2 regions of the Enterobacter cloacae complex sp. HYC080_NIDB genome follow, and region 2 is predicted to be linked to the other one. Evidence: predicted binding sites of a transcription regulator. Region 2 holds the regulator's gene; the other holds the start of a gene.

Region 1 (12,083 bases), 1.3 Mb from region 2:
GGAGGCGGCGTTCAGCGCCGCCATGACGCGCTGCTCACTGTGTGCGTCCAGACTGGCTGCGGGTTCATCCAGCAGCATCAGCTGGCACGGGTTAAGCAGTGCGCGGGCGACGGCCACGCGCTGCGCCTGTCCAACCGACAGCCCGGCAGACTGGTCGCCAACCACGGTATCTATACCTTGCGGGAGCATCGGCAGAAACTCGCTGACCCAGGCGCGGTCGAGTACCGATTGCAGTTCATCTTCACGCGCATCCGGGCGCGCCAGCAGAACGTTTTCACGCAGCGTAGAGGCAGGCAGTTGCGGGTTTTGCCCCACCCAACTGAGCTGTTGACGCCAGGCGTCAGGATCGAGATGACGCAGTTCGGTTTTGTTGATCCGCAGTGAACCGGTGTAGGCCATAAAACCGGATAACGCATTCAGCAGAGAACTTTTCCCGGAACCGCTGGTGCCAACCAGCACCACGCGCTTTCCGGCCGGCAGGGTGAAGTTCAGCGGGCCTGCCAGCACTTTCCCTTCCGGCGAGAGGATGCAGAAATCGCTCGCGTCGAGGGTTACCGGCTCTTTGCTGTTCAGCGTCACGTCACCCCGATCTGGATGCGCCAGCGGCGTCTCCAGGAATGTTTTCAGGCTATCGGCTGCGCCAACTGCCTGCGCTTTGGCGTGATAGAACGTCCCCAGGTCGCGAAGCGGCTGGAAAAATTCCGGGGCCAGGATCAGCGCCAGGAAACCGGCGGAAAGGGTCACTGCCGTGCCGTAATGACCGAAATCCAGCGCGCCCAGATAGGAGAAGCCAAAGTAGACCGCCACGAGGGCAATAGACAGCGAGGTAAAGAACTCCAGTACGCCGGACGACAGGAATGCCAGGCGTAACACCTCCATGGTGCGCTGACGGAAGTCCTGCGATGCCCGACGAATGTTTTCGGTTTCCGCTTCACCACGACCAAAAATGCGCAATGTTTCCATGCCGCGAAGACGGTCCAGGAAATGGCCGCTTAAGCGCCCCAATGCCAGGAAGTTACGGCGGTTGGCATCCGCAGCACCCATTCCGACCAGCGCCATAAAGAGGGGAATCAGCGGCGCGGTGCCCATCAGGATCAGCGCAGCCATCCAGTTCACCGGGAAGATGGCGATCACAATCAGCAGCGGAACGAAGACGGCGAGCGCCATTTGTGGCAGATAGCGTGCGTAGTAGTCGTGCATATCGTCAATCTGTTCAAGGATCAACGTCGCCCAGCTTCCGGCCGGTTTACCCTGGATCCACGCGGGTCCGGCTTCCTGCAGACGATCGAGCACCTGACGGCGGATCTCGTAGCGGATATGCTGTCCGGCATGGAAACCGACGCGCTCGCGCAGCCACACCACCCATGCGCGCAGGATAAAAATCAGGACCAGGACGATAAAAGGCATCAGGAGCGCTTCGCGCGGAATGTTCTCCATGATCATGTGGTTAAGAATGCGGGCCAGCAGCCATGCCTGGGCAACAATCAACAGACCACTGACAAACCCCAGAACACGGGAGATCGTAAGCCAGCGGCGGGAAATAACGCTTTGCTGTTTCAGCCAGCGTGTTAACTCTTGTTGACGGGTTTTTTCCATTGCGTATTTTGCAGGTGACGTTATAAGAAATTAGACATCTGCATGTTACACGCGAGCAAAAATAAAGGCGACCTGTGGCCGCCTTTATTTACGTTTGTTACTGACTTGTAAAGATTATTTACCTTGTTCAGCCAGTCCATCAAGATAGCGTTCTGCGTCCAGCGCGGCCATACAGCCGGTGCCCGCAGAGGTGATCGCCTGACGGTAAATATGGTCCATCACGTCACCAGCAGCGAACACGCCAGGGACGCTGGTTTGAGTTGCATTACCGTGAATACCAGACTGCACCTTGATGTAGCCGTTTTCCAGTTCCAGCTGACCTTCGAAGATGGCGGTATTCGGGCTGTGACCGATTGCCACAAACAGGCCAGCCACGTCCAGCGTTTCGACGTTATCGGTGTTCTGGGTGTCACGAATGCGCAGTCCGCCAACGCCCATCTGATCGCCCGTTACTTCTTCCAGGGTGCGATTGGTGTGCAGCACGATGTTGCCGCTCGCCACTTTATCCATCAGACGTTTGATCAGGATCTTCTCGGCGCGGAAAGTGTCACGACGGTGGATCAGGTGCACTTCAGAGGCGATGTTTGCCAGGTAGAGCGCTTCTTCCACGGCGGTGTTGCCGCCGCCGATAACCGCGACTTTCTGATTGCGATAGAAGAAACCGTCGCAGGTTGCGCAGGCAGAGACGCCGCGGCCTTTAAACGCTTCTTCAGACGGCAGGCCGAGGTAGCGGGCAGAGGCGCCGGTGGCAATAATCAGCGCGTCACAGGTGTACTCGCCGCTGTCACCCGTCAGGCGGAACGGACGGTTCTGAAGATCGACCTTGTTGATATGGTCGAACAGGATTTCAGTTTCGAATTTCGCGGCATGCTCGTGCATGCGCTCCATCAGCAGCGGCCCGGTCAGGTCGTTCGGGTCGCCTGGCCAGTTTTCCACTTCTGTGGTGGTGGTCAGCTGACCGCCTTTTTCCATACCGGTGATCAGTACCGGTTGCAGGTTAGCGCGTGCAGCATAGACCGCCGCGGTATATCCCGCAGGTCCGGAACCAAGGATTAGCAACTTACTGTGTTTGGTCGTGCCCATGAGATCCCCATTGTTGTTGGCAGGCAATGGGCTGGATTGTAGGGAATTTGTTGCCGTAAAAAAAGAGCACTGGAGTTTTGCTTTCGATATATGCAATAGCCACGCCCGATGGATCTGGCGCAGTGTTATCACGTCTGCTGCTGAAAATCGCGCGTTTATAAGGCAGTAAAATGAGGATTAATACCCCTCCGTAATGAATATCCGGCATCTTGTACTAAAAATCGATGTTTTGCTTTGACAATCCCCTGCGCTTTTGCGAAAACATTCAAGGAAGAAAAAAAACCGCGTTAACCGTATGCCGCATAGGCATGCACGTAAATGCCATTTTTACCGTGTCAGTGAAATCTACGCATGGCGTGGACAGACGCCATACGTGATGTCGGTGACGGCCTTCGGGCAACGGTCTTCTTACCAATAGAACCCGAATCCGCATCGCGTCAAATACATAACCAGGCGATGTGATGACTAACGGGTACAGGCTCTGAACAGTGATGTGCACAGGGTCCAGGCAGGAGTAGGGAAGGAATACAGAGAGACAATAATAATGGTAGATAGCAAGAAGCGCCCTGGCAAAGATCTCGACCGTATCGATCGTAACATTCTTAATGAATTGCAAAAGGATGGGCGTATTTCCAACGTCGAGCTTTCAAAACGTGTGGGTCTTTCCCCGACGCCGTGCCTTGAGCGTGTGCGCCGACTGGAAAGACAGGGTTTTATTCAGGGCTATACGGCTCTGCTGAACCCGCATTATCTGGATGCCTCACTTCTGGTATTTGTTGAGATTACTCTGAATCGTGGTGCACCGGATGTGTTTGAGCAATTTAACGCCGCTGTACAAAAACTTGAAGAAATTCAAGAGTGTCACCTGGTGTCCGGTGATTTCGACTACCTGTTGAAAACCCGTGTGCCTGATATGTCCGCCTACCGTAAGCTGCTGGGGGAAACCCTGCTGCGTCTGCCAGGCGTGAACGACACCCGTACTTATGTGGTGATGGAAGAGGTCAAACAGAGCAATCGTCTGGTTATTAAGACGCGCTAACACGGAACAGGTGCAAAATCAGCGTAGTTTGATTACACTCCTGTTAATCCATACAGCAACAGTGCCGGGGAGTCCCGGCGCTGTTGTCCGTTTTAGCAAACAGGCAGGATATGCCTGATACCTGGAGAGCCTTTCTTGAGCCAGGAATACACTGAAGACAAAGAAGTCACACTATCGAAGCTAAGCAGCGGACGTCGTCTCCTCGAGGCTTTGCTGATTGTTATTGCCCTTTTTGCCGTCTGGCTGATGGCAGCCTTACTCAGTTTCAACCCTTCCGATCCCAGCTGGTCACAAACCGCATGGCATGAACCTATCCATAATTTAGGTGGTGTACCCGGTGCCTGGCTTGCGGACACGCTCTTTTTCATATTCGGTGTGATGGCCTACACCATTCCCGTCATTATCATCGGCGGATGCTGGTTTGCATGGCGTCATCGTCAGAACGATGATTACATCGACTATTTTGCGGTTTCCCTGCGCCTGATTGGCGCGCTGGCACTGATCCTCACCTCCTGCGGGCTGGCGGCGATTAACGCCGATGACATCTGGTACTTTGCCTCCGGCGGGGTCATTGGTAGCCTGCTCAGTTCTGCGTTACAGCCCATGCTGCACAGCAGCGGTGGCACGCTGGCGCTGCTGTGCATCTGGGCGGCAGGATTGACGCTGTTTACCGGCTGGTCATGGGTGAGCATTGCCGAAAAAATCGGCAGCTTTATTCTCACGCTCCTGACGTTCGCCAGCAACCGGACCCGCCGCGACGATACGTGGGTCGATGATGACGACTATGAAGAAGAGTACGAAGAGGAAGACGAGGCCCCGGTACAGCGTCGTGAATCTCGTCGTGCCCGTATTCTGCGCGGTGCCCTGGCGCGTCGCCAGCGCGTCGCGGAAAAATTTGCCAACCCGCTTGGACGCAAAACGGATGCCGCGCTCTTCTCCGGTAAACGTATGGATGAAGACGAGCAGGTTGAGTACCGTGCCGCGGGTGCCGCTGTCGATCCTGATGATGTGCTGTTCTCCGGCAGCCGTGCTACCCCGGGTGAATTTGACGAATACGATCCGCTGCTGAACGGCCATACGGTCACCGCACCGGTTGCGGCAGCCGCAGCCGCCACGACGGCCGCGCAGGCGTATGCCGCGCCTGTCGAAGCCGTGATGCCATCCGCGCCGGTTCCACCACCAGAATCCGTTATTCAGCAGCCACACGTTGCGTGGCAGACCGCGCCCGGTGTCCATACGCCGGAGCCCGTCATCGCGCCTGAACCTGAAAGCTATATTCCTGTGCAGCAGGAGCCGTGGCAGCAGCCTTACCAGCCGCCGCAACCTGAGTATGAACCGCAGCACTATGAGCAGCCTGTGGCCCAGCCGTATCAGGAATATGTGCCTGAACCGGTTGAACTTGCGGAGCCATATGCAGAGCCTCAGCCTGAACCTGAGGTGATGGAAGAGGTGAAACCGTCTCGTCCGCCAATGTACTATTTTGAAGAAGTTGAAGAACGCCGCGCCCGTGAACGCGAGCAGCTGGCGGCCTGGTATCAGCCTGTGCCTGAACCCGCGCAGGAGCCCGTTACGAAGGCACCTTCAGTTTCGGTTCCGCCGGTCGACGCGACGCCTGCGGTTGTACCTGTCGCCGAAAGCGTGAAGCAGGCCACCGTGGCCGCTGCTGCTGCCGCACCTGTCTTCAGCCTGGCTACGGGTGGCGCACCGCGTCCTCAGGTGAAAGAGGGGATTGGTCCACAGTTGCCACGCCCTAACCGCGTTCGCGTTCCTACCCGTCGTGAACTTGCCTCTTACGGCATCAAGCTGCCATCCCAGCGTATGGCCGAAGAAAAAGCACGTGAGTCGGACTACGAAGATGACGCAGATGACATGCAGCAGGACGAACTGGCTCGCCAGTTCGCGGCACAGCAGAATCAACGCTACGGTGAAGAATACCAGCACGATGAGCCCGCTCTGGACGATGAAGATGAAGCTGCAGAGGCAGAGTTAGCGCGTCAGTTCGCGGCAACGCAACAGCAGCGCTACTCCGGGGAACAGCCAACGGGTGCCAACCCGTTCTCATTGTCTGATTTCGAGTTCTCACCAATGAAAGACCTGGTGGATGATGGTCCGAGTGAGCCTTTATTTACCCCGAGCGTGATGCCTGAAGCTGAACCTGTGCGTCAGCAGCCTGCCCCGCAGGCCTATGCGCAGCCGCAACAACCGGTTCAGCAGCCGTATGCTCAACCGCAGCAGCCACAACACCAGCCGCCGCAGTTCCAGCAGCCAGCGCCACAGCCGCAGGAGAGCCTGATTCACCCGCTGCTGATGCGCAACGGTGACAGCCGTCCGCTGCAGCGTCCAAGCACGCCGCTGCCTTCACTGGATCTGCTGACGCCACCCCCTGCTGAAGTCGAGCCGGTTGATACTTTTGCTCTGGAGCAGATGGCCCGTCTGGTGGAAGCCCGTCTGGCTGACTTCCGAATTAAGGCGGATGTGGTGAACTACTCCCCGGGTCCGGTCATCACCCGTTTCGAACTGAACCTGGCGCCGGGCGTAAAAGCCGCGCGTATTTCTAACCTGTCTCGTGACCTGGCGCGTTCTCTGTCGACCGTGGCTGTGCGTGTGGTGGAAGTGATTCCGGGTAAACCGTACGTGGGTCTTGAACTGCCGAACAAAAAACGTCAGACCGTCTACCTGCGTGAAGTGCTGGACAACACCAAGTTCCGTGATAACCCATCCCCACTGACCGTCGTGCTGGGTAAAGATATCGCCGGCGATCCGGTGGTGGCAGACCTCGCGAAAATGCCTCACCTGCTGGTGGCCGGTACGACAGGTTCCGGTAAGTCCGTCGGGGTGAACGCCATGATCCTCAGCATGCTCTACAAAGCGCAGCCGGAAGATGTGCGTTTCATCATGATCGACCCGAAAATGCTCGAACTGTCCGTCTACGAAGGTATCCCGCATCTGCTGACGGAAGTGGTCACCGACATGAAAGACGCTGCCAACGCCCTGCGCTGGAGCGTCAACGAGATGGAACGCCGCTACAAGTTGATGTCTGCATTGGGCGTGCGTAACCTGGCCGGTTATAACGAGAAAATCGCTCAGGCGATGCGCATGGGACGTCCGATTCCGGATCCTTACTGGAAGCCGGGCGATAGCATGGATGCCCAGCATCCGGTGCTGGAAAAACTGCCTTACATCGTTGTGCTGGTGGATGAGTTCGCTGACCTGATGATGACCGTCGGTAAGAAGGTGGAAGAGTTGATTGCTCGTCTAGCGCAGAAAGCGCGTGCGGCCGGTATTCACCTTGTGCTGGCCACCCAGCGTCCTTCGGTGGACGTTATTACGGGTCTTATCAAAGCGAACATTCCGACGCGTATCGCCTTTACCGTATCAAGTAAAATTGACTCCCGTACCATTCTTGACCAGGGCGGCGCAGAGTCGCTGCTGGGTATGGGGGACATGCTCTATTCCGGCCCGAACTCCACCTCTCCGGTGCGTGTCCACGGTGCGTTCGTCCGCGATGAAGAAGTTCACGCCGTCGTGCAGGACTGGAAAGCACGCGGTCGCCCACAATATGTGGACGGTATTACCAGCGATACGGAAAGCGAAGGCGGCGGCGGTGGCTTTGACGGCGGCGAAGAGCTGGATCCGTTATTCGATCAGGCGGTTAATTTCGTCACCGAAAAACGTAAAGCCTCGATCTCTGGCGTCCAGCGTCAGTTCCGCATTGGCTATAACCGCGCGGCGCGTATCATCGAACAGATGGAAGCCCAGGGCATCGTGAGCGAGCAGGGGCATAACGGTAACCGCGAGGTGCTGGCGCCGCCGCCGTTTGATTAACCTTCAGCGATTGCAAAGAAGGGTAAATCAGCCAAAATTAAGCATTTTCTTCTGTCGCCTGCCTTCGGGCAGGTCCAGAATAGATGACGGAAACCCCATTTCGGGAAGACGTATTTTAAGGAATAACAATGAAAAAAATCGCCATCGCCTGTGCATTACTCACCAGTTTTGTTGCCAGCAGCGTCTGGGCTGATGCGGCCAGCGACCTTAAAAGCCGACTGGATAAAGTGAGCAGCTTCCACGCCAGCTTCACGCAGAAAGTGACTGACGGCAGCGGCAACGCGGTGCAGGAAGGTCAGGGAGATTTGTGGGTAAAACGCCCGAATCTGTTTAACTGGCACATGACTCAGCCGGATGAGAGCATCCTGGTCTCTGACGGTAAAACACTGTGGTTCTTCAACCCGTTCGTTGAGCAGGCCACGGCAACCTGGTTGAAAGATGCCACCAGCAATACGCCCTTTATGCTGATTGCCCGCAACCAGGCCAGCGACTGGCAGCAGTACAATATTAAGCAGAACGGTGATGAGTTTGTCCTGACGCCGAAAGGCAGCAACGGCAACCTGAAGCAGTTCACCATCAACGTCAGCACCAACGGGACCATCAATCAGTTCGGCGCGGTTGAGCAGGACGATCAGCGCAGCAGCTACCAGCTCAAGTCTCAGCAGAACGGCGCCGTGGATGCATCGAAATTCACCTTTACCCCGCCGCAGGGCGTAACGGTGGACGACCAACGCAATAAGTAAGAGGCATGAGTGAGCAATCTGTCGCTCGATTTTTCAGATAATGCGTTTCAACCTCTGGCCGCTCGTATGCGGCCAGAAAATTTAGCGCAGTACATCGGCCAGCAGCACCTGCTGGCTGCGGGGAAACCCTTGCCGCGGGCCATTGAGGCCGGGCATTTGCACTCCATGATCCTCTGGGGACCACCCGGGACCGGCAAAACGACCCTCGCTGAAGTGATTGCCCGCTATGCCAACGCTGACGTCGAACGTATCTCGGCGGTCACGTCCGGCGTAAAGGAGATCCGTGAGGCAATCGAGCGCGCGCGCCAGAACCGTAATGCCGGGCGCCGCACCATCCTCTTTGTCGACGAAGTTCACCGCTTCAACAAGAGCCAGCAGGATGCTTTTCTGCCGCATATCGAAGACGGCACAATTTTCTTCATCGGCGCGACCACCGAAAACCCCTCGTTTGAACTGAATTCGGCGCTGCTCTCTCGCGCCCGCGTTTACCTGCTCAAATCCCTGACCGCCGAGGATATCGAAAAGGTTCTGACCCAGGCGATGGACGATAAAGCACGCGGCTACGGCGGGCAGGATATCGTTCTGCCTGACGAAACGCGCAGGGCGATTGCGGAGCTGGTTAATGGCGATGCGCGCCGCGCGCTGAACACCCTGGAAATGATGGCCGATATGGCCGAAGTGGATGATGCCGGAAAGCGGGTGCTGAAGCCGGAACTCCTGACCGAAATTGCCGGTGAGCGCAGCGCGCGTTTTGATAATAAAGGCGATCGTTTCTACGACCTGATCTCGGCGTTGCATAAGTCCGTCCGCGGCAGCGCCCCGGATGCGGCGCTTTACTGGTACGCGCGCATAATCACCGCGGGTGGCGATCCGCTGTACGTGGCGCGCCGCTGTCTGGCGATTGCCTCAGAAGATGTCGGCAATGCTGACCCGCGCGCCATGCAGGTTGCCCTTTCTGCCTGGGACTGCTTTACCCGCGTGGGCCCGGCAGAAGGCGAGCGTGCGATTGCGCAGGCGATTGTCTATCTGGCCTGCGCGCCGAAAAGCAATGCTGTATATACCGCGTTTAAGGCCGCGATGTCGGACGCACGTGAACGCCCGGATTACGATGTGCCGGTTCATCTGCGCAACGCGCCAACCAAACTGATGAAGGAGATGGGCTACGGGCAGGAGTATCGCTATGCGCATGACGAGCCCAACGCCTATGCCGCCGGGGAGGAGTATTTCCCGCAGGAAATGGCACAAACCCGCTATTACCACCCTACAAACAGAGGTCTTGAGGGCAAGATTGGTGAAAAGCTCACCTGGCTCGCCGGGCAGGATCAAAATAGCCCTATAAAACGCTACCGTTAGTTCGATCGTTGCGGTAATGTTGGCATAGTATCCTTGTGACCGCAGGCTGTGGTCACATTTTCCTATTTTAATTCGATAAGCACAGGATAAGCATGCTCGATCCCAATCTGCTGCGTAATGAGCCAGACGCAGTCGCTGAAAAACTGGCACGCCGGGGCTTTAAGCTGGATGTAGATAAGCTGCGCGCTCTTGAAGAGCGTCGTAAAGTTCTGCAGGTACAAACTGAAAATCTGCAGGCAGAGCGTAATTCTCGATCGAAATCCATTGGCCAGGCGAAAGCGCGCGGGGAAGATATTGAGCCATTACGCCTAGAAGTGAACAAACTGGGTGAAGAGCTGGATCAGGCGAAAGCCGAGCTGGACGTTCTTCAGGCCGAAATTCGCGATATTGCGCTGGCGATCCCGAACATTCCTGACGACAGCGTGCCTGTCGGCAAAGACGAGAACGACAACGTTGAAGTGAAACGCTGGGGTACGCCTCGCGAGTTCGACTTCGAGGTGCGCGATCACGTCACGCTGGGCGAAATGCACGCGGGTCTGGACTTTGCGGCCGCGGTTAAGCTGACCGGTTCTCGCTTCGTGGTGATGAAAGGCCAGATTGCCCATCTGCACCGTGCGCTGGCCCAGTTCATGTTGGATCTGCACACCGAGCAGCACGGTTACAGCGAAACCTACGTCCCGTATCTGGTCAACCACGATACGCTGTACGGTACGGGTCAGCTGCCGAAATTTGCCGGCGACCTGTTCCATACCCGTCCGCTGGATGAAGAAGCAGACAGCAGCAACTATGCGCTGATCCCTACCGCAGAAGTGCCGCTGACTAACCTCGTGCGTGATGAGATCATCGACGAAGACGAACTGCCGATCAAACTGACCGCACACTCTCCGTGCTTCCGTTCTGAAGCGGGATCTTATGGCCGCGACACGCGTGGTCTGATCCGTATGCACCAGTTCGATAAAGTCGAGATGGTGCAGATTGTTCGTCCGGAAGACTCCATGGACGCGCTGGAAGAGATGACGGGTCACGCCGAGAAAGTCCTCGAGCTGCTGGGCCTGCCGTATCGTCGTATGGCGCTGTGCACCGGTGATATGGGCTTTGGTGCCTGCAAAACCTTCGACCTGGAAGTGTGGGTACCTGCGCAGAACACCTACCGTGAAATCTCCTCCTGCTCTAACGTCTGGGATTTCCAGGCGCGCCGCATGCAGGCACGCTGCCGCAGTAAATCTGACAAGAAAACCCGTCTGGTGCATACCCTGAACGGTTCTGGTCTGGCTGTGGGTCGTACGCTGGTTGCCGTGCTGGAAAACTATCAGCAGGCAGATGGCCGTATTGAGATCCCTGAAGTGCTGCGCCCATACATGAAAGGTCAGCAGTACATCGGCTAAATATGTGCCTCAAAACAAAAAAAGCGCCTTCGGGCGCTTTTTTTATGCCTGTGAATTGATACGACGCAATACCCCCTGCCTCTAAAGTAGTAATACTCCTCCGAATGAAAGTCAGCAGAAAAAGCTGATAACGAATAATTTCGTTATATATAAAACTACATAGCGGTTTGTGCCGCCTCTCTTTTCTTTGTGAGCAACCAAAGTGAGTCTCTATGAAAATCAACGCGCCTGAAGAATTGCTGGCTGCCGAGGTCACTCGCCGTGGTTTGATGAAAACCACGGCAATAGGCGGCCTGGCTGTAGCCAGCAGCGCTTTCACGCTCCCTTTTACCCGACTGGCGTCAGCGGCGGATGCACTATCCCCGGCCTCAGTCCCGGAAAAAGTGGTGTGGAGTGCCTGTACGGTAAACTGCGGTAGCCGTTGCCCGCTGCGTATGCACGTAGTGGATGGCGAAATAAAATATGTCGAAACCGACAATACCGGGGACGATAACTACGAAGGGTTACACCAGGTTCGCGCCTGTCTGCGTGGCCGCTCCATGCGTCGTCGCGTCTATAATCCGGATCGTCTTAAGTACCCAATGAAGCGCGTGGGTAAACGTGGGGAAGGGAAGTTCGAGCGCATTAGCTGGGATGAAGCCTACGATATTATCGCCACCAATATGCAGCGGCTGATCAAAGAGTATGGCAACGAATCCATCTACCTGAACTACGGTACCGGAACGCTGGGCGGCACGCTAACCCGCTCCTGGCCACCGGGAAAAACGCTGGTGGCGCGTCTGATGAACTGCTGCGGCGGTTATCTTAACCACTATGGTGACTACTCCTCTGCACAAATCGCCGCAGGACTGAATTACACCTACGGTGGCTGGGCAGACGGCAACAGCCCGTCTGATATCGAAAACAGCAAGCTGGTCGTTCTGTTCGGGAACAATCCGGGTGAAACGCGTATGAGCGGCGGCGGGGTGACCTACTACCTCGAACAGGCGCGTGCTAAATCCAATGCCCGCATGATCATTATCGATCCACGCTATACCGACACCGGTGCAGGGCGCGAAG
Region 2 (12,083 bases):
CAGGCTTAAGCGGGGAATATGGATCCCTTCACCTGGAGAACAATAATGATGAAACCAACGTTTTTGCGCTGGGTCGCCATCGCCGCGCTGATGGCAGGCGGGACATTTAGCGTGGCGGCCAACCCGCCAGCGGCTCCGCCAGTATCGTATGACGTGGAGGAAGATGTTTTTCATCCCGTGCGGGCAACCCACGGTATGGTGGCGTCCGTGGATGCGCTGGCAACCCATGTGGGCGTCGACATTCTCAAACAGGGCGGTAACGCGGTAGATGCGGCGGTCGCGGTGGGATATGCACTGGCGGTAACGCACCCGCAGGCGGGGAATCTGGGTGGCGGCGGCTTTATGATGCTGCGCACCAAAGACGGCAAAACGACCGCCATCGACTTCCGCGAAATGGCGCCTGCTCAGGCGTCCCGCGATATGTTCCTCGACGACCAGGGGAACCCGGACAGTAAAAAATCCCTGACTTCCCATCTCGCAAGCGGCACGCCGGGCACCGTGGCGGGCTTCTCGCTGGCGCTGGAGAAATACGGCACCATGCCGCTGAACAAAGTGGTGCAGCCAGCCATTAAACTGGCCCGGGACGGCTTTGTGGTGAATGACGCTCTGGCGGACGATCTCAAAACCTACGGCAGTGAAGTGATTCCCAATCACGAAAACAGTAAAGCCATCTTCTGGAAAGACGGCGAGCCGTTGAAGAAGGGCGATAAGCTGGTGCAGAAGAACCTCGCCAAAAGCCTTGAGCTGATAGCTGAAAACGGTCCGGACGCCTTCTACAAAGGGGCAATTGCCGACCAGATTGCCGAAGAGATGAAGAAAAACGGCGGGCTCATCACCAAAGCGGACCTGGCCGAGTACAAGGCGGTAGAGCGTGAGCCAATTAGCGGAACCTATCGCGGCTACGAAGTCTTCTCGATGCCACCGCCGTCCTCCGGCGGGATCCACATCGTGCAGATCCTCAATATTCTTGAAAACTTCGATATGCATAAGTTCGGCTTCGGCAGCGCGGATGCGATGCAGGTAATGGCGGAGGCCGAAAAACGCGCCTACGCCGACCGCTCGGAATACCTCGGTGACCCGGACTTCGTGAAGGTGCCGTGGCAGGCGTTGACCAACAAGGCATATGCCAAATCCATTGCTGATGAGATCGACATCAACAAGGCTAAACCGTCCAGCGAGATCCGCCCCGGCAAGCTGGCACCGTATGAAAGCAACCAGACCACCCACTTCTCGGTGGTGGATAAAGACGGTAACGCGGTGGCGGTGACCTATACGCTCAATACCACCTTTGGTACCGGGATTGTGGCGGGCAACAGCGGCATTCTGCTTAACAACGAGATGGATGATTTCTCTGCCAAGCCGGGCGTGCCGAACGTCTACGGTCTGGTCGGCGGCGATGCGAATGCGGTTGGGCCGAAGAAGCGACCGCTGTCATCCATGTCACCCACTATCGTGGTGAAAGACGGTAAAACCTGGCTGGTCACCGGCAGTCCTGGCGGAAGCCGGATTATCACTACGGTATTGCAGATGGTGGTCAACAGTATCGATTTTGGGATGAACGTCGCCGAAGCGACCAACGCGCCGCGTTTTCATCACCAGTGGCTGCCGGATGAACTGCGCGTTGAGAAGGGCTTTAGCCCGGACACCATCAAACTGCTGGAGCAACGTGGACAGAAGGTGGCGGTAAAAGAGGCGATGGGCAGTACTCAGAGCATTATGGTCGGGCCGGACGGCGCGCTGTTTGGGGCGTCGGACCCGCGCTCGGTGGATGATTTAACAGCGGGGTACTGATTTTGTTGCCCGGTGGCGCTGCGCTTACCGGGCCTACAACGGCACGAATGTAGGCCGGGTAAGGCGAAGCCGCCACCCGGCAACAAATTACTTCATTCTCGCCATATAATACGCATCCACATACTCACCGTTGCGCAGGGCGTAGCGCTTGCCAGTACCTTCAATCTCGAATCCGTGTTTTTTGTACACGGCTATTGCCGGCTCGTTATCCACAAACACCGTTAATTCGATGCGGTCGACGCGCAGCCAGTTGTCGCACATGTCGATCATGGTGCGGATCAGCGCGCTGGCGACGCCGCGGTTGTGCCACTGTGCGCCTACGCAGATACCAAAATCGGCCACGTGGCTGCGGCGCGGGCGCTGGGCAACATCAATGGTGAGGTGCCCAACCACGATATCGTCAATACAGGCAACCAGTTGCTTAATACCGGGCTGGTCGCCTAGCCGCATCTGCCACATTTCCAGCGAAGGGTGAGGAACCTGTAGCGTGTTGTGGTACACCTCCGGCTGGGCGTGGATCTGACGAATGGCGTCATAATCTTTCGGTTCCGCGTGGCGTATCACAATCTCACTCATCCCTTGTTCCTCAGTCAGTTAAATGTCCCTCTCAACATCAATGACTTTAAAATTTGAGTCAACCGCTATTTTTTGCAAAAAGTATTGGACAAGTGCGAATGAGAATGATTATTATTGCTCTGCATTCAGGAAGACCCCTACGGGAACCTGAAAGCACGACATTGCTCACATTGCTTCCAGTATTACTTTAGCCAGCTTTTAGCTGGCTTTTTTTTTGTTATGGTTAGACTCAATAACCTTCCAAAAGGACTGAGCCATGACACTACATTGCGCATTTATTGGATTTGGTAAAAGTACGACCCGCTATCACCTGCCGTATGTTCTCAACCGTAAAGACAGCTGGCACGTCGCGCACATCTTCCGCCGCCGCGCGAAGCCGGAAGAGCAACTCCCGCAGTACTCCCATATTCATTTCACCAGCGATCTCGATGAGGTGCTTAACGACCCGCAGGTTAAGCTGGTGGTTGTCTGCACCCACGCCGACAGCCATTTTGACTATGCGAAACGCGCGCTGGAAGCGGGCAAAAACGTGCTGGTGGAAAAACCGTTCACCCCAACCCTTGCCGAAGCGAAAGCGCTGTTCGCGCTGGCAAAAAGCAAAGGGCTAACCGTGACGCCGTACCAGAATCGTCGCTTTGACAGCTGTTTCCTGACGGCGAAAAAAGCGATTGAAAGCGGTAAGCTCGGTGACATTGTGGAAATCGAAAGTCACTTTGATTACTACCGTCCGGTAGCGGAAACCCAACCCGGGCTGCCTCAGGATGGCTCTTTCTACGGGCTTGGCGTGCACACCATGGACCAGGTCATCTCCCTGTTTGGCCGGCCGGACCACGCTGCGTATGACATTCGCAGTCTGCGCAATAAAGCCAACCCGGACGATACTTTTGAAGCGCAACTGTTTTACGGTGACCTGAAAGCCATCGTCAAAACCAGCCATTTGGTGAAAATCGACTATCCGAAATTTATCGTTCACGGCACCCGAGGCTCGTTCATCAAGTACGGTATCGACCAGCAGGAGACGAGTCTGAAGGCCAACATTATGCCGGGTGAACCGGGCTTTGCGGCGGATGATTCCGTGGGCGTACTGGAATATGTCAACGACGAAGGCGTAACGGTCAAAGAAGCGCTGAAGCCGGAAACCGGCGACTATGGTCGCGTCTACGATGCGCTGTTTGAAACGCTGACCCGCGGGGCACCCAATTACGTCAAGGAATCTGACGTTCTTACCAACCTCGAACTGCTCGAGCGGGCGTTCGAACAGGCTTCTCCTGCCACGATCACCCTCGCGAAATAAGCAAAAACGGCTCCTCTGCGCTTGTTCACAATTTTTGAACAGAGGAGTCAATTTTCACCCTCTATGATCCCAGGCTGTTTGCATCCACACTTACTCCATCGAAACGAACTGAGGGTGAAAACAATGATCTATTTACGCAAAGCAAACGAACGTGGTCACGCGAATCATGGCTGGCTGGACTCATGGCATTCATTCTCGTTTGCCGACTACTACGACCCGAACTTCATGGGCTTCTCTGCACTGCGCGTCATTAACGACGACGTGATTGATGCAGGTCAGGGCTTCGGTACCCACCCGCACAAAGACATGGAAATCCTGACCTATGTGCTGGAAGGGGCGGTTGAGCACCAGGACAGCATGGGCAACAAAGAGCAGGTTCCGGCGGGCGAGTTCCAGATCATGAGCGCGGGTACCGGGGTGCGTCATTCCGAGTACAACCCGAGTAAAACGGAAAAACTGCACCTGTATCAAATCTGGATCATTCCAGAAGAGACCGGCATCACGCCGCGCTATGAGCAGCGCCGCTTCGACGCCAAACAGGGCAAACAGCTGGTGCTGTCCCCGGATGCGCGTGAAGGTTCCCTGAAAGTGCATCAGGACATGGAGCTGTACCGCTGGGCGCTGGCGAAAGATGAACAGTCTGTGCATCAGATTGCCGCTAACCGCCGCGTCTGGATCCAGGTAGTGAAAGGTGAGGTGTCCATCAACGGCACCAAAGCCACCACTGCCGATGGTCTGGCTATCTGGGATGAACAGGCACTCTCCGTGCACGCCGACAGCGAAAGTGAAATCCTGCTGTTTGACCTGCCGCCGGTCTAAATAATTTCTCAACCTTCCCTTTAAACGGGGAAGGTTGAGCTTTGTCCGTGATAAACTGAGCAAATCTCTCACTTCAAGATTTCTCAGGACGATGAAAAAGAAACGCCCCGTACTTCAGGATGTCGCCGATCGCGTCGGTGTGACCAAAATGACGGTCAGCCGCTTTTTACGTAACCCGGAACAGGTTTCCGTGGCGTTGCGTGGCAAGATTGCCGCAGCCCTTGATGAACTGGGTTATATCCCCAACCGCGCACCCGATATTCTCTCCAATGCGACCAGCCGTGCGGTGGGTGTCCTCCTGCCTTCCTTAACCAACCAGGTTTTCGCCGAGGTGCTTCGCGGCATTGAAAGCGTCACCGATGCGTTTGGTTACCAGACCATGCTCGCCCACTACGGGTACAAGCCGGAGCTGGAAGAAGAACGTCTTGAATCCATGCTTTCCTGGAACATCGACGGCCTGATTTTAACCGAACGTACGCACACCGCCCGCACGCTAAAAATGATTGAAGTGGCGGGTATTCCGGTGGTGGAGCTGATGGACAGCCAGTCGCCGTGCCTCGACATCGCCGTGGGTTTTGATAACTTCGAAGCGGCACGTCAGATGACGGCGGCCATCATCGCCCGGGGACATCGTCATATCGCCTATCTGGGCGCGCGTCTTGATGAACGTACTATCATCAAACAGAAGGGATACGAGCAGGCGATGCTCGACGCGAACTTAACCCCGTACAGCGTAATGGTTGAGCAGTCCTCTTCCTATACGTCGGGTATTGAGCTGATGCGTCAGGCGCGACGCGAGTATCCGCAACTGGACGGTATTTTCTGTACTAACGATGACCTTGCGGTCGGTGCAGCGTTCGAATGCCAGCGTCTGGGGCTGAAGATCCCGGAAGATATGGCGATTGCGGGTTTCCACGGCCATGACATCGGCCAGGTTATGGAGCCGCGTCTGGCGAGCGTGCTGACACCGCGTGAACGTATGGGCCGCATTGGCGCAGAACGCCTGCTGGCGCGCATTCGTGGCGAGACGGTTACGCCTAAGATGTTAGATTTAGGTTTCACCTTGTCACCGGGTGGATCTATTTGAGCTGACAAATTTGAACTAGCTCACACTTATTCACTTCGCGCACGTTTGGATATTGCTTCTCTTTTGCCCCGGCAGGACAATGTTACCGATAACTGTTACCCGTAACAATTGACTGAGGGACACCCTTTGAGCACGACTAATCATGATCACCACGTTTACGTCCTGATGGGCGTGTCCGGTAGCGGTAAATCTGCCGTGGCGAGCGAAGTGGCGCATCAACTCCAGGCTGCGTTTCTTGATGGTGACTTCCTCCATCCGCGCAGCAACATCATGAAAATGGCCTCCGGCGAGCCGCTCAACGACGACGATCGCAAACCGTGGCTGCAGGCGCTGAACGACGCCGCATTCGCCATGCAGCGTACCAACAAAGTTTCGCTGATCGTCTGCTCCGCGCTGAAAAAAACCTACCGCGATCTGCTGCGCGACGGCAACCCGAACCTCTCTTTCATCTACCTGAAAGGCGATTTCGAGGTGATTGAAAGCCGACTGAAGGCGCGTAAAGGTCACTTCTTCAAAACCCAGATGCTGGTGACGCAGTTCGACGCGCTCCAGGAGCCGGGTGAAGATGAGAAAGACGTCTTAGTGGTTGATATCGATCAGTCACTGGAGGGTGTTGTAGCCAGCACCATCGAGGTCATTAATAAAAGGCAGTAAGTTTTGAGTACATTAACGCTAGTTTTGACAGCAGTGGGTTCGGTATTGCTGCTGCTGTTTTTAGTGATGAAGGCGCGTATGCACGCCTTCGTTGCTTTGATGGTGGTTTCTATTGGTGCAGGTCTCTTTTCCGGTATGCCGCTCGACAAGATCGCTGCGACGATGGAAAAAGGGATGGGAGGCACGCTCGGCTTCCTGGCGATTGTGGTCGCGCTGGGCGCGATGTTTGGCAAGATTTTACATGAGACGGGCGCGGTCGATCAGATTGCCGTCAAGATGCTGAAATCCTTCGGCCACAGCCGCGCGCACTATGCGATTGGTCTGGCGGGTCTGATTTGCGCGCTGCCGCTGTTCTTCGAGGTGGCGGTTGTGCTGCTGATTAGCGTGGCATTCTCTATGGCGCGTCATACCGGTACCAACCTCGTGAAGCTGGTCATTCCGCTGTTTGCGGGCGTGGCGGCAGCGGCAGCGTTTCTGTTGCCTGGGCCCGCGCCGATGCTGCTGGCCTCCCAGATGCACGCTGACTTTGGCTGGATGATCCTGATTGGCCTGTGCGCCGCGATCCCGGGAATGATCATTGCCGGCCCGCTGTGGGGCAACTTCATTAGCCGTTACGTTGAGCTGCACATTCCGGATGACATCACCGAGCCGCATCTGGGCGAAGGCAAAATGCCGTCCTTTGGCTTCAGTCTGTCACTGATCCTGCTCCCGCTGGTCCTGGTGGGTCTGAAAACCATCGCAGCGCGTTTTGTGCCGGTGGGCTCTACCGCCTACGAATGGTTTGAGTTCATTGGTCACCCGTTTACGGCGATCCTGGTGGCGTGTCTGGTGGCTATTTACGGCCTGGCGATGCGTCAGGGAATGCCGAAAGACCGCGTGATGGAGATCTGCGGTGCCGCGCTGCAGCCTGCGGGTATTATCCTGCTGGTGATTGGTGCCGGTGGCGTGTTCAAGCAGGTGCTGGTGGATTCTGGCGTGGGCCCGGCTCTGGGTGAAGCGCTGACCGGAATGGGCCTGCCGATTGCGGTAACCTGCTTCGTGCTGGCGGCGGCCGTGCGTATTATCCAGGGTTCCGCCACCGTGGCGTGTTTAACCGCCGTGGGTCTGGTAATGCCGGTGATTGAACAGCTGAACTACTCCGGTGCGCAGATGGCAGCGCTGTCTATCTGTATCGCGGGCGGTTCAATTGTGGTCTCTCACGTTAACGACGCTGGCTTCTGGCTGTTCGGTAAATTTACCGGCGCCACCGAAGCGCAAACCCTGAAAACCTGGACGCTGATGGAAACCATCCTCGGTACGACGGGTGCGATTGTCGGGATGATTGCCTTTACGTTGCTGAGCTGAATGCGGTGATTTAACCCGGCTCAAAAATAAGGCCCGGTAGCGTTAACGCTGACCGGGCCTTAATCTTTTCATCTTATGCAGAACATCAGGCCGGGAAAGGTGAAACCACCACCCGGCTTTTTTACATCACTCGCCCTGCGTCGCGCTCTCAATCGTCAAGCGCACATCTGACGTAATCAGCTCTGCCAGCATCTGGTAAACCTTCAGCGTCTCTTCTGGCTCGGCATCGCCCGTATCACTGATGAAGCCTTCATCACGCAGCGTCAGCACGAGGGAACTGAAGACCGCTTTGTCGAAGAATTCTGGTGCGTTAATGCCGTGCAGCACAGACAGGCGCTGTGCCAGCGTCCGGCTCTCTTTCTCCAGCGTACCGCGGTTGATCGACGGGTTCGCACTCAGCAGCCAGAACGTAATGGCGTAGCGCTGCAGCGTTTCGCGCGCGCCGGCCGCCAGCAGCTGCAGGGTTCGGGAGCGTGACGGATTGATATGCAGCTCATCGTTGGCAACGGTGATCAGCCCCTGACGACGAAGTTCTTCCGTCAGTTTATCCAGCTCAACGGCCAGCTCATCTTTGCTCCAGCGCAGGAACAGCTCCGCTTTCAGCATCGGGTAGAGCGTATCAACGTGACGCAATAGCTCCTGACGTGAAATGTGGCGATGCTGGGTAATGATGGCCGCCATCAGCGACGGCAGCATCAGCATATGCGCGATGTTGTTGCGATAGTACGTCATCAACACGGCCTGTTCGCGCGGCAGAATGATGATGTCGCCGATCGTGTCCTTCTCGACTTCAAACTTGTTCATCTGCAACGCGTGATCGATGAGCTCGCTGGCGGTAGCCGCAGGAACCGTTGAATCAACCGAGTACGGCACGTTGCGCATCATGTCCAGGTAGCAGTCCAGCTGCTCCGTGAGCTGTTCACGGGTCAGGGAGCGCTGACGAGAAGCCAGTAGCGCGGTACAGCACAGGTTCATGGCGTTAGCCGCCCCCGCGTTGTTAATACGCACCATCAGCTCGGATGCAATGCCGTTAACCGTTGGCGTCAGCCAGGCAGGACGAACCGCTTCGATAGGATCGATGGATTCGCGCCACTCCGGAACGTGATGGTTCAGGTACGTCATCAGCGGCATTGGCTCGCCAAAGTTCACGTAGCCCTGACCCAGGTTGCGTAACTTGCTCAGGCCGCGCAACATCTGCGGCAGGCTCTCTTTCTCTTTGGTTGCGCCACGCAGTTCTTTGGCATACGTACCCACTTCCATGACGTGCTCATAACCAATGTAGATAGGCACCAGCGTGATCGGACGGGTTCCGCCGCGCAGCATCGCCTGAATGGTCATCGACAGCGTGCCGGTCTTCGGATCAAGCAGACGTCCGGTACGGGAGCGACCACCCTCCACGAAGTACTCCACGGAATAGCCGCGACTGAACAGTTCGCCCAGATACTCGCGGAACACGGTGGAGTAGAGCTTATTGCCCTTGAAGGTACGACGGATAAAGAAGGCGCCCAGGCGGCGGAAGATCGGGCCCGCTGGCCAGAAATTCAGGTTAATACCGGCCGCGATGTGCGGTGGTACCAGCCCCTGGTGATAGAGCACGTAGGAGAGAAGCAGGTAGTCCATGTGGCTGCGGTGGCAGGGGACATAGACAATTTCATGGCCATCATGCGCCAGCTGGCGTACACGCTCGGCGTTATGAACGTTGATGCCCTGATACAGGCGGTTCCAGGTAAAGCCGAGAATACGATCGGAAAGGCGAATCATCTCGTAAGAGAAGTTCGCGGCAATCTCTTCCATCAGCGCAATGGCGTTCTGCTGGGCTTTCTCATGCGAAATCTTCTTGCTACGCGCTTCGTCTTCAACGGCGCGGGCGATCGCTTTGGAGGCCAACAGTTTGTTGAATAGGTCCTGACGCGCCGGGAGTCGTGGCCCGACGGCCGCGAGGCGCTGACGGGCGAAGTGCATACGTGCTACGCGCGCCAGCTTCTGCGCGATGATCTTGTCGGTACCGTGCTCATCTGCCATCCGGCGCAGTGAAACGGAAGGGGAGAAGCGCACAAAGCTGTCGCGTCCCAGCCAGGAGACCGCGAAGAACTTCTGGATGCCGTTAAGCATACGCAGCGGCGGATTCTCTTCGCCTTTTTCACGGCCCGGACGGCGGCCAAACATCACCGATACCGGCACCATCTGCACATCCAGATCGGGATTGCTGCGGTGCAGGTCGAGATAGTCGTGGAACAGCTTAATGGACTCTTCTTTTGGCGTGTAATAGGTAAACACACGCGGCCCGCCGTGAATGAACACGTAGCGCGGCAGCAACGTGCCGTCGACTTCCAGCGGTTCAAGCGGGTCAGGTAAGTCATGCGCCAGACATTGGGCGCGAAGGGTCAGTAAGTCTGCCTTCGAGTTATAAGGCAAAACGTACATAATAGGACGCGACGTATCGAGCCCCAATTCCAGCGCGGGTTCTGCTGGGATAGACTTGCTTTTTACCAGGATGCTTAATGGTAAATTAAGTAATTTGTAGTAAATTCGTGGCCAGCCGGACATAAACGATGTAAAGCCTCTGGTTAATAATGCAATTGCGGCGCAAGGATAACAGAAAGCGCGCAAAATTTCTGTTGTTACCCGTCATACTTCAGGCTGTAGCGAAACGCGCTACAGTTCCTGTTACTGACGCTTTTTTTCATAAAAGGTTCTTTTAATGGCCAATAATACCACTGGGTTAACGCGTATCATCAAAGCCGCCGGCTATTCATGGAAAGGTTTCCGTGCAGCGTGGATCAACGAAGCCGCCTTTCGTCAGGAAGGTGTCGCCACTATCATCGCGGTCATCATCGCCTGTTTCCTTGATGTCGATGCTATTACCCGCGTACTTCTCATCGGTTCCGTGCTTCTGGTGATGATAGTGGAAATTCTCAATAGCGCTATTGAGGCCGTTGTTGACCGTATTGGCTCAGAATTCCACGAGCTCTCCGGTCGCGCGAAAGACATGGGTTCTGCCGCTGTGCTGCTGGCGATTATCACTGCAGTCATTACCTGGGTCACGCTGCTTTGGTCACATTTCCGATGAGCCTCGAGGAATAATTAAGTCCCTGGTTTTTTGTGCAGTTTTTGGTTCCAAATTCACCTTTGACTGTATATACTCACAGCATAACTGTATATACACCCAGGGGGCGGAATGAAAGCATTAACGACCAGGCAGCAAGAGGTGTTTGATCTCATTCGGGATCATATCGGCCAGACGGGTATGCCACCCACGCGTGCGGAAATCGCTCAGCGTCTGGGCTTCCGTTCTCCGAATGCTGCCGAAGAACACCTGAAAGCGCTGGCACGTAAGGGCGTGATTGAAATTGTTTCAGGCGCGTCACGCGGTATCCGCCTGCTGGTGGAAGAAGAGACGGGCATTCCGCTGATAGGCCGTGTTGCTGCGGGTGAGCCGCTGCTGGCGCAGCAGCATATCGAAGGCCACTACCAGGTTGATCCTGGTATGTTCAAGCCGAGCGCAGATTTTCTGCTGCGCGTAAGCGGCATGTCGATGAAAGATATCGGCATTCTCGACGGCGATCTGCTGGCGGTACACAAAACGCAGGATGTGCGGAACGGCCAGGTGGTGGTCGCGCGCATTGATGACGAAGTGACCGTTAAGCGTCTGAAAAAGCAGGGTAACACCGTTCAGTTGCTGCCCGAAAACAGCGAGTTCTCTCCCATTGTGGTCGATCTCCGCGAACAGAGCTTCTCTATCGAAGGTCTGGCGGTCGGTGTGATTCGCAACGGTGAATGGCTGTAATCTCTTCCTGACAGGCTACGGTTCCGCTGTAGCCTGCCTTATTGACCACTCCCGGTGTTTCTCATGTCACTGCTGACGGCATCCGATAAGGCATTGTGGCGTCTTGCACTGCCGATGATTTTCTCCAATATCACCGTGCCCTTGCTGGGTCTGGTCGACACGGCCGTTATTGGGCATCTCGATTCCCCTGTCTATCTTGGCGGCGTGGCGATTGGCGCGACGGCAACCAGCTTCCTCTTTATGCTGCTGCTCTTTTTGCGCATGAGCACCACCGGACTCACGGCACAGGCGTATGGTGCAAAAGATCCGTTACGTCTGGCGCGGGCGCTGGTGCAGCCGCTGATTCTTGCGCTGGGCGCGGGCGCGTTAATCGTTTTACTCCGCGATCCCCTGATTGACCTTGCGCTCCATATCGTTGGCGGCAGTGAGGCGGTACTGGAGCAGGCGCGACGTTTTCTTGAAATCCGCTGGCTCAGTGCGCCCGCTTCGCTGGCAAATCTGGTTCTGCTGGGTTGGTTACTGGGCGTTCAGTATGCTCGTGCGCCAGTGATTCTGCTGGTCGTGGGAAACCTGCTCAACATCGTGCTGGATCTCTGGCTGGTGATGGGCCTCCATATGAACGTGCGGGGCGCGGCACTGGCGACGGCGATTGCTGAATACGGGACCTTTGTGATGGGGCTGTGGATGGTCTGGCGCGTGCTGGCGATGCGCGGGATCTCCCTCGCGCTGCT

What was found. Region 2 encodes LexA, which represses DNA repair genes until DNA is damaged. Its sites were predicted from a motif close to TNCTGTATGTACATACAGNA; they were not measured.
Region 1: a site for LexA is predicted at 3,757-3,776, ahead of O1723_RS14120 (DNA translocase FtsK 4TM domain-containing protein). Genes of this name have one in related genera too.

What each region holds. Positions count from the first base shown of each region.
Region 1 covers NZ_CP114212.1:2,959,038-2,971,120, reverse strand. The annotation lists gene cydD (heme ABC transporter permease/ATP-binding protein CydD) at 1-1,596, opposite strand, end outside; gene trxB (thioredoxin-disulfide reductase) at 1,711-2,679, opposite strand; gene lrp (leucine-responsive transcriptional regulator Lrp) at 3,224-3,718, shown strand; gene O1723_RS14120 (DNA translocase FtsK 4TM domain-containing protein) at 3,854-7,543, shown strand; gene lolA (outer membrane lipoprotein periplasmic chaperone LolA) at 7,672-8,286, shown strand; gene rarA (replication-associated recombination protein RarA) at 8,296-9,639, shown strand; gene serS (serine--tRNA ligase) at 9,732-11,024, shown strand; gene dmsA (dimethylsulfoxide reductase subunit A) at 11,237-12,083, shown strand, end outside.
Region 2 covers NZ_CP114212.1:4,234,855-4,246,937, reverse strand. The annotation lists gene ggt (gamma-glutamyltransferase) at 46-1,791, shown strand; gene yhhY (N-acetyltransferase) at 1,879-2,367, opposite strand; gene O1723_RS20160 (oxidoreductase) at 2,624-3,661, shown strand; gene O1723_RS20155 (pirin family protein) at 3,785-4,480, shown strand; gene gntR (gluconate operon transcriptional repressor GntR) at 4,572-5,567, shown strand; gene gntK (gluconokinase) at 5,694-6,221, shown strand; gene gntU (gluconate transporter) at 6,225-7,565, shown strand; gene plsB (glycerol-3-phosphate 1-O-acyltransferase PlsB) at 7,692-10,112, opposite strand; gene O1723_RS20130 (diacylglycerol kinase) at 10,267-10,635, shown strand; gene lexA (transcriptional repressor LexA) at 10,744-11,352, shown strand; gene dinF (MATE family efflux transporter DinF) at 11,416-12,083, shown strand, end outside.